Bosea sp. 685: one gene and its partners. The protein of the gene in region 1 interacts with the protein of each later gene in a pairwise test. Links are inferred from orthologs where the notes say so. Each region holds a gene or a part of one and is shown on either strand. Other genes may lie near its edges.

Region 1 (2,821 bases):
CGCCTGATGGTCTATCACGCGGAGGCGCAGACCGGGTCGATCCAGTCCGAGACCTTCAAGATCATGGAGCGGCGGCTGCTCAAGGGCATCATGACGCCCTCGATGATCGTGACCTGGATCCTGGGCCTTTACCTCGCCTGGTCGGGTTTCGGCTTCAAGGGCGGCTGGCTGCACGGGAAGATCCTGCTGGTCTTCATCCTGTCGGGCATCCATGGCTATCTGGTGGGACGGGTCCGTGCCTTCGCCGAGGATCGCAACCTCAAGAGCGCGCGGTTCTATCGTATCATCAACGAGGTTCCAGCCGTCTTGATGGCGCTGATCGTGATCCTCGTCATCGTCAAGCCGTTCTGATTTGCCGTTCTGAATTTCACGTCGGCGTGAGCGGTTTTCTAGAGTCGAAGAGTGAGAGCAGGATCGATTGCGAAAACCGGTTCCCACTTTTTCGCATCCTGCTCTTATGGGGGACGGCGCCGTGTCGTTTCCCGCTTGAGCCCAGCTGAGAATCCCGCTATCAAGCCCCTGCGCTCGTTTGGCGTATTCCCTGTTGCCGATGGTTCGTGAGCCCGCTGCCTGCGCAGACGCTCATGGCGCGCAACCGCAACGCTGGTCCGTCCTGGACCTGACGTTCTTCTCCGTTACCTCCTGACCCCTGTTCGTTTCGCAGGGGCTTTCACGATCCGGGTGCCCCATGCGGGAAATCAAGCTCCAAGACCTCAAGGTCAAATCTCCGACCGAACTTCTGACCTTCTCCGAGGGGCTCGAGGTCGAGAACGCCAGCACGATGCGCAAGCAGGAGCTGATGTTCGCGATCCTGAAGCAGCTCGCGGCGAAGGACACAGAGATCCTCGGCGAGGGTGTGGTCGAGGTTCTGCCTGACGGTTTCGGCTTCCTGCGCTCGTCGGATTCCAATTATCTGCCGGGTCCCGACGACATCTATGTCTCGCCGACGCAGATCCGCAAATTCGGTTTGCGCACCGGCGATACGGTCGAAGGCCCGATTCGTGGCCCCAAGGATGGCGAACGCTATTTCGCGCTGCTCAAGGTCAATACGATCAATTTCGAGGATCCCGAGCGGATCAAGCACAAGATCAACTTCGACAATTTGACGCCGCTCTATCCCGATGAGCGCCTGCGCATGGAAGTGCCGGACGCGACGAAGAAGGATTTCTCGGCCCGCGTCATCGACATCGTCTCGCCGATCGGCAAGGGCCAGCGCGCCCTGATCGTGGCACCGCCGCGCACCGGTAAGACCGTGCTGCTGCAGAACATCGCGCAGTCGATCACGACCAACCACCCGGAATGCTATCTGATCGTGCTGCTGATCGACGAGCGGCCCGAGGAAGTCACCGACATGCAGCGCTCGGTGAAGGGCGAGGTCGTCTCCTCGACCTTCGACGAGCCGGCCTCGCGCCACGTCCAGGTCGCCGAGATGGTGATCGAGAAGGCCAAGCGCCTGGTCGAGCATGGCCGCGACGTCGTCATCCTGCTCGATTCGATCACGCGTCTGGGCCGCGCCTACAACACCGTGGTGCCCTCCTCCGGCAAGGTGCTGACCGGTGGTGTCGACGCCAACGCCCTGCAGCGGCCCAAGCGCTTCTTCGGTGCGGCGCGTAATATCGAAGAGGGCGGCTCGCTGACCATCGTCGCGACCGCGCTGATCGATACCGGCAGCCGCATGGACGAAGTCATCTTCGAAGAGTTCAAGGGCACCGGCAACTCCGAGGTGATCCTCGACCGCAAGGTCGCCGACAAGCGCATCTTCCCGGCGATCGACATCCTCAAATCCGGCACCCGCAAGGAAGAGCTCATCACGCCCAAGGATGTGCTGGCCAAGACCTATGTGCTGCGCCGCATCCTGAATCCGATGGGCCCGCAGGACGCGATCGAGTTCCTGATGGACAAACTGCGCCAGACCAAACAGAACGCGGACTTCTTCGATTCGATGAACACCTGATTTTCCCCTTGGGGGAGAGGGCATCCGCTCAGCTGCGGATATGGAAAGGGCCGCGCGAGCGGCCCTTTTCTTTATGCAGAAGAGACGGTCTCAGAGCGGTTTGCAGCCGCGATCATGTTGAGCTGATTTGCGACATGTCGACTTTGGGAAGGGTCGCGCGGTTTCAACGGCCGTCACTGACGGCCTGGGCCAATCGATTCGGATCCGTGACGGGCGGCAGGCAGCGCCCGGCAAAGCAGATGAAGGCCGCCCCGGTACCAGCCTGGCGCGCCATTGCGGCGGCTGGGTGCTCGGCCGGCAGGCTCGACGGATCCGGGCAATCGACCAGGGTCGTCACTGTATAGGGCAGGGCAAGTGCCGCCTGGTGCAGTGCCGCCCTCTCCGACCCCGCCAGCACGATCTCCACACCATGCCGCGCCAGATCATAGGCGTTCAGGATCGAGCCATGCGCCATGGGTGCGCGTTCGGCCGCCGCCAGCGCAGCGCCAAGGAACGCATCGGCGCGATCGCGATCCGCTGCCTCCCCGCTTTTGATCGCCAGCCGCAGCAGATTGGTGGCATGAATCCCGTTGGCGTTGGGCACGGCGTCGTCATGGGTCGGGCGCGGTATGACCGGCAAGCCCTTGTTTTCCATAAGAGTCATACCGAGTAGATTGGTCGCGCCGCTGAGGTAGTGCCGCTGCAGATGTGCGCTCCAGCGCTGGGCATCATCGAGGTAGTGCTGGGCGAATGTCGCGTCATGCAGCGCCAGCGCCGCATCCGCCATGGCGGCATGATCGAGCGCGAAGCCGGGCTTGATCAGGCGGCCCTTGCGATAGGAATGGGCGAGCCCGTCACCATCGGTCATCGATTCGGCGACGAAATGGT
Region 2 (2,671 bases), 3.5 Mb from region 1 along the record:
GGGAACCGCACGCCAAAGGCTCCTTCGCGCTCGGGCGGCAGCCGCACGACGAGGCTCAGCGCCCCGTCCTCGGCATCCGCCCGCTCCAAGATTTCACCATTGGCGTGCAGCCAGGCAAGCGATTTACCGTCGCCGGGCGCCAGCACCAGCCGGTAAACCGGCCGGCTCCTGGCAATGCGTGCCTCTATCGCGTCCGTCAGCCGGGCGATGCCGTCGCCGGTCAAGGCCGAGACCAGCACCGGCCGCGAGGCTTCGGACTTCAGTGCGACGAGGCTAAGCTGGCGCTCGCGTTCCGAGCCATCGAGCAGGTCCGACTTGTTCCAGACCTCGATCACGCGCTGGCCATCATCGGGATCGATGCCGAGATCGCGCAGGATGCCCTGCACGTCGGCGGCCTGGGCCTGCGTGTCCTCATGGGCCACGTCGCGGACATGCAGCAGCACATCGGCCTCGATCGCATCTTCCAGCGTCGCGCGGAACGCCGCGACGAGCTGCGTCGGCAGGTCCGAGATGAAGCCGACCGTGTCCGAAAGCATGATCCGCGCGCCATGCGGCAGCTTGATCGCGCGTGCGGTCGGGTCGAGCGTGGCAAACAGCATGTCCTGCGCCAGCACCTCGGCCGAGGTCAGCCGATTGAACAGCGTCGATTTTCCGGCATTGGTATAACCAACCAGCGCAACCACGGGATAAGGCACGCGTTTACGGCTTGCGCGATGGAGCGAGCGGGTCCGCTTCACGCTCTCGAGATCGCGCTCGATCTTGGTCATGCGCTCCTGGATGATGCGCCGGTCCGCCTCGATCTGCGTCTCGCCGGGGCCACCGAGGAAGCCGAAGCCGCCGCGCTGGCGCTCAAGATGGGTCCAGGACCGCACCAGCCGGCTCTTCTGGTAGTTGAGATGCGCAAGCTCTACCTGCAGCGCGCCTTCGCGTGTGCGCGCCCGTCGACCGAAGATCTCGAGGATCAGGCCGGTGCGGTCGATCACCTTGCAGCCGAACGCCTTCTCAAGATTGCGCTGCTGCACCGGCGACAGCGCGCAATCCATCACGACGAGGCCGATCTCCTCGATCTTGATGCGCTCAGTCAGCTCCTCGACCTTGCCCTTGCCGAGATAGGTGGCAGGACGAAACGCCGTGAGCATAACCTGGATCGGCTCGATGACGGTCAAATCGATGGCGGCGGCAAGGCCGACGGCCTCGTCGAGCCGTGCCGCGAAGGAGCGCTGATTCGTGTCAGCGCTGCCCGCACCGCCGCGGCGCTGCGAATACGGGCCCACGACATAGGCGCGCGTATTGGCGGCAATGTCGCGTTCGATCTCGTCGAGCGGCTTGACGGTCTTCTCGGTCTCGTCTGCCCCGCCGCGACCGGCCATGAGCCTCAGGCCTTGTCCACTTCCTCGGGCTCGAACAGCTGCACGGGGTGGCCCGGCATGATCGTCGAGATCGCATGCTTGTAGACGAGCTGCGAATGCCCGTCGCGCCGCAGCAGCACGCAGAAATTGTCGAACCAGGTGACCACGCCCTGCAGCTTCACGCCATTGACGAGGAAGATCGTCAGAGGAATCTTCTGCTTGCGAACGTGATTGAGGAAAGTGTCCTGAAGGTTTTGTGCCCGCTCTGCGGCCATGGGTAGCCCCTATTGTTGGGATCGCTCATCGGGTTGCACCCGCGATCCATTTCGTTTCGTTCGCGATCGCGCGCTGAGCGCGCCGCTTCGAAACACCGATCCTGCATTAGATCGTCGTGTTCTATGACAAAGCAAGGGTGATGCCGCATCCTATTTGCGCATGACGCCTGCGTATCGTGCAGACGGACATGCAATCAGCGCTTAGCCGCCGCTCAACCGACTCCGAGCGACTTCAGCTTGCGATGCAAGGCCGAGCGCTCCATCCCGATGAACTCGGCGGTTCGCGAGATATTGCCGGAAAAGCGGGCGATCTGGGCGATCAGATATTCGCGCTCGAAGATCTCGCGCGCATCGCGCAGAGGCAGGCTCATCAGCCGTTCGCCGCCCGAGCCGGAGGGCGTCGTCGGCACCATGGCACCGACTTCGGCCGGCAGCATCTCGACCGTGACATCCGCCGTGGGATCGCCCTTGGTCAGGATCATCAATCGTTCGACATTGTTGCGCAGTTCCCGGACGTTACCCGGCCATTCATGCGACTGCAGCACCGCCATCGCGTCCGAGCCGATGCGCCGCTTCGGCAGGCCGGTCGCGACCGAGATCTGGTCCATGAAGAACTCGATCAGCTCCGGCACGTCCTCGCGCCGCTCCGACAGCGCCGGCACCTTGACCGGCACGACGCTGAGGCGGTGATAGAGATCCTCGCGGAACTGCCCCTCGCTGATCAGTTGCGCCAGATCGCGGCTGGTCGACGAAATGATCCGGACATCGACATGCACGCGCGTTGCGCCGCCGACACGCTGGAAATTCTGGTCGACCAGCACGCGCAGGATGCGGTTTTGCGTCTCGCGCGGCATATCGCCGATCTCGTCGATATAGAGCGAGCCGCCATGCGCTTCCTCGAGTGCGCCGACGCGGCGCGTCCGCCCCTCGCCGCCCTCGACGCCGAACAGCTCCTCTTCCATCGTGTCGGGCGTGATCGTCGCCGCATTGATGACGATGAAGGGCGCCGAAGATCGGCTCGACGCTTCGTGCAGCGTGCGCGCCGTC
Region 3 (2,944 bases), 4.3 Mb from region 1 along the record:
CCTGCCAGTCCCGCACGCAGCCGCTTTCCGGCGCCGGTTGGTTCTGTAGATCGCCGATGACGCAGAACATCTACGATACGCCGGCTTTCTTCAGCGCCTACAGCCAGCTGCCACGTTCGGTTCACGGCCTCGACGGCGCGCCCGAATGGCCGGTGCTGCAGAGCTTCCTTCCCGATCTGCGCGACCTCAGGGTTCTCGATCTCGGCTGCGGTTTTGGCTGGTTTTGCCGCTGGGTGCGGGAGAACGGCGCGGCGAGCGTGCTCGGTGTCGATGTCTCCGAGCGCATGCTGGCAAGGGCGCGGGAAGAGACCGGCGACAGGGCCGTCAGCTATGAGCGCGCCGATCTGGAGCGCTTCGCGCCCGCGCCCGGCAGCTTCGATTTCGTCTATAGCTCGCTTGCCTTTCACTATCTGACGGATCTGGGCGGGTTGCTCGAGAGGGTCGGCCAGGCGCTGCCACTTGGCGGCATGCTGGTCTGCTCGGTCGAACATCCCTTGATGACGGCTCCCGCCCATCAGGGCTGGTCGCTCGACCGCGACGGGCAGCCGGCCTGGCCGGTGAACGGCTATCTGGCGGAAGGGCCGCGCACCACGGACTGGCTGGCGAAGGGCGTGATCAAGCAGCACCGCACGATCGCGACCTATCTCGACCTCATGCTCCGAGCCGGCTTTGCCCTGACGCATTGCATGGAATGGGCTCCCAGCGAAGATCAGGTCGCGGCCCATCCGGAATGGGCGAAGGAGCGGGAGCGACCATCCTTCCTGCTGCTGGGCTGCAAACGCCTTTAGCTCCCGTCCAGGGCTGCTCGCAGGCCTTTGAAAAGGCGCTTGGCTAACGCTGCGGCCCGTTGTAAGAGGCACGTCATGACGGCGCGCGGCTCCACGAGCCCCGCGCCGCGAATGTTTCAGGACGGCCGATTCGGCCTTCGGCGAGGGCCGGAGCGCGGTTTTGGAACCCGAGGTGATACGATGGCTAAGACCAACCCCTTCAGCTTCCTGCAGGACGTTCGCACCGAAGCGACGAAGGTTACCTGGCCGTCGCGGCGCGAGACGCTGATCACGACGGGTCTCGTGCTTGCCATGGTGGTCGTCTCGAGCCTGTTCTTCCTTTTCACCGATACGATCATTCGTTGGTCGCTCGGCATCATCCTCGGCGCACGCTGAACGGAATCAGACACGTGACAACTCGCTGGTACATCGTCCACGCCTATTCCAACTTCGAGAACAAGGTCGCGCAGTCGATCCGCGATCAGGCGGCGCAGCGCAATCTCGCCGACAAGTTCGACGAGGTCCTAGTGCCGACCGAGAAGGTCGTCGAGGTTCGGCGCGGCCGCAAGGTCGATGCCGAGCGCAAGTTCTTCCCCGGTTATGTGCTGGTGAAGTGTGAGATGACCGATGAGGTCTACCACCTGATCAAGAACACGCCGAAGGTCACCGGCTTCCTGGGCGCCGACAAGGCCAAGCCCATGCCGATCCCCGAGGTCGAGGCGATGCGGATCAAGGGCCAGGTCGCCGAGGGCATCGAGCGGCCGAAGCCGACGGTCGTCTTCGAGATCGGCGAGCAGGTGAAGGTCTCCGACGGGCCCTTCGCCTCGTTCAACGGCGTGGTCGAGGATGTCGATCACGGCCGCGCCCGGCTCAAGGTCGCGGTCTCGATTTTCGGCCGCGCGACCCCGGTCGAGCTCGAATACGGCCAGGTCGAGAAGCTCTGAGCATTGCCCGACAAGGTTCGGCGGGCCGCGTGCCCACCGAGCCGTCGTGGTTAACGGCTCCTTCACCCACTTGCCGCAAGGTCCGCGCCTGACGATCTGGCGCGGGTGGCATGTTTCCAAAGTCCTTCAGGGCGACTGTCGATCAGCGTCTGGCGCTCTGGGGCGCCATGCTCGGCTTGCTTGCCTGCCTGTTTGCTGCGACCGAATTCGTCGGCGCCAGCCGGCTATCCGAGTTCTCGCGCGAACTCGTCGCGCGGACGGCCGCCGCCGATGCGATGGCGACGACGAGCCCCGCCTATCAGCGCGTGATCAACGCCCTGTTGCCCGATAATGGCGCCGTGCCGGAGCGGGTCGATATCGAATCGGTCGAGGGCGTTACGGCTGGCGTCGCCGCTTCGCTCGACGGCGAGGTTCGGATGCGTGCCGAGGAGGCTGTCGCGCTGCTGCGCGAACTGGCCCGGTTTGCCGCTACAGATCGCGAGGCGGCGCGCGGCGCGCTCCGCCAATCCACAATCAAGCGCAACGAGCTGCGCATGGCCCTGAACGAGGGCGTCGGCACGGTCGCCGGCCGGCTCGCCTACCACATCGACAATGCGCGCCAGAACAAGATCCTGCTGTCGCTGCTGGCCGTGTTCACCGTCGTGATGATCGTGACGCTCGAATATCGCTGGCTGGTCAAGCCGATCCTCGGCATGGCCCGCGCGCTCGGCACGCGTGAGCGGGACCAGGCCTGGCTCGACAAGGTCGCGATGCGCCGCGACGAGATCGGCATGCTCGGCCGTGCCTTGGCGACGCATCTCGGCGAGCAGCGCTCGCAGCAGGCCGTGGCGGCGGCGCGGCTCTCGTCCCTGGCGGAGGAGATCGCCAGACAGGAGCGGATTCAGGTCCACAGCGTCGCCTTCCAGGAGAGGATCGCCGCGATCGCGTCTGCGCTGGAGCAGCATGCTGCGCGGATGTCGGGGGCGTCGGGCGAGCTCGCCCGTCTGTCCGGCTCCGTCGATGCGCAAGCGACAGCAGCCGCGCAGTCGACGCAGCGCGCCTCGTCCCATGTCGACGATGTCGCCCGTTCCATCGCGGAGGTGTCGACGCTCCTGGCCAACACGACCGGCGAGGCGCAGGCGACTTCGGCAGTGGCCGAAGCGGCCAAATCCCTGGTTTCGGCAGCAGCCGACGACAATGTCGAGCTGGCGGAGGCGGTACGCAGCATCGACCAGGTCATCGGCATCATCGAGC

Evidence for each region. Proteins that work in one complex are often made in the same cells at the same time.
Region 2: the proteins of rho (region 1) and hfq interact in binary tests that used the Escherichia coli proteins (3 or more experiments, as listed by UniProt). The link is inferred for Bosea sp. 685 from one-to-one orthologs.
Region 3: the proteins of rho (region 1) and nusG interact in binary tests that used the Escherichia coli proteins (3 or more experiments, as listed by UniProt). The link is inferred for Bosea sp. 685 from one-to-one orthologs.

The regions. Positions count from the first base shown.
Region 1 is NZ_CP134779.1:6,323,541-6,326,361, forward strand. It holds rho (transcription termination factor Rho), read left to right. Parts: upstream 1-688; coding sequence 689-1,954; downstream 1,955-2,821. Other genes in the region: hemJ (protoporphyrinogen oxidase HemJ), read left to right, coding at 1-351; RMR04_RS30770 (thioredoxin domain-containing protein), read right to left, coding at 2,118-2,821. UniProt on the Escherichia coli protein: Facilitates transcription termination by a mechanism that involves Rho binding to the nascent RNA, activation of Rho's RNA-dependent ATPase activity, and release of the mRNA from the DNA template.
Region 2 is NZ_CP134779.1:2,777,074-2,779,744, forward strand. It holds hfq (RNA chaperone Hfq), read right to left. Parts: upstream 1,625-2,671; coding sequence 1,376-1,624; downstream 1-1,375. Other genes in the region: hflX (GTPase HflX), read right to left, coding at 1-1,370; RMR04_RS14565 (nitrogen assimilation response regulator NtrX), read right to left, coding at 1,837-2,671. UniProt on the Escherichia coli protein: RNA chaperone that binds small regulatory RNA (sRNAs) and mRNAs to facilitate mRNA translational regulation in response to envelope stress, environmental stress and changes in metabolite concentrations.
Region 3 is NZ_CP134779.1:2,034,641-2,037,584, forward strand. It holds nusG (transcription termination/antitermination protein NusG), read left to right. Parts: upstream 1-1,177; coding sequence 1,178-1,711; downstream 1,712-2,944. Other genes in the region: RMR04_RS10985 (class I SAM-dependent methyltransferase), read left to right, coding at 57-788; secE (preprotein translocase subunit SecE), read left to right, coding at 969-1,163; RMR04_RS11000 (methyl-accepting chemotaxis protein), read left to right, coding at 1,822-2,944. UniProt on the Escherichia coli protein: Part of the processive rRNA transcription and antitermination complex (rrnTAC). The complex forms an RNA-chaperone ring around the RNA exit tunnel of RNA polymerase (RNAP).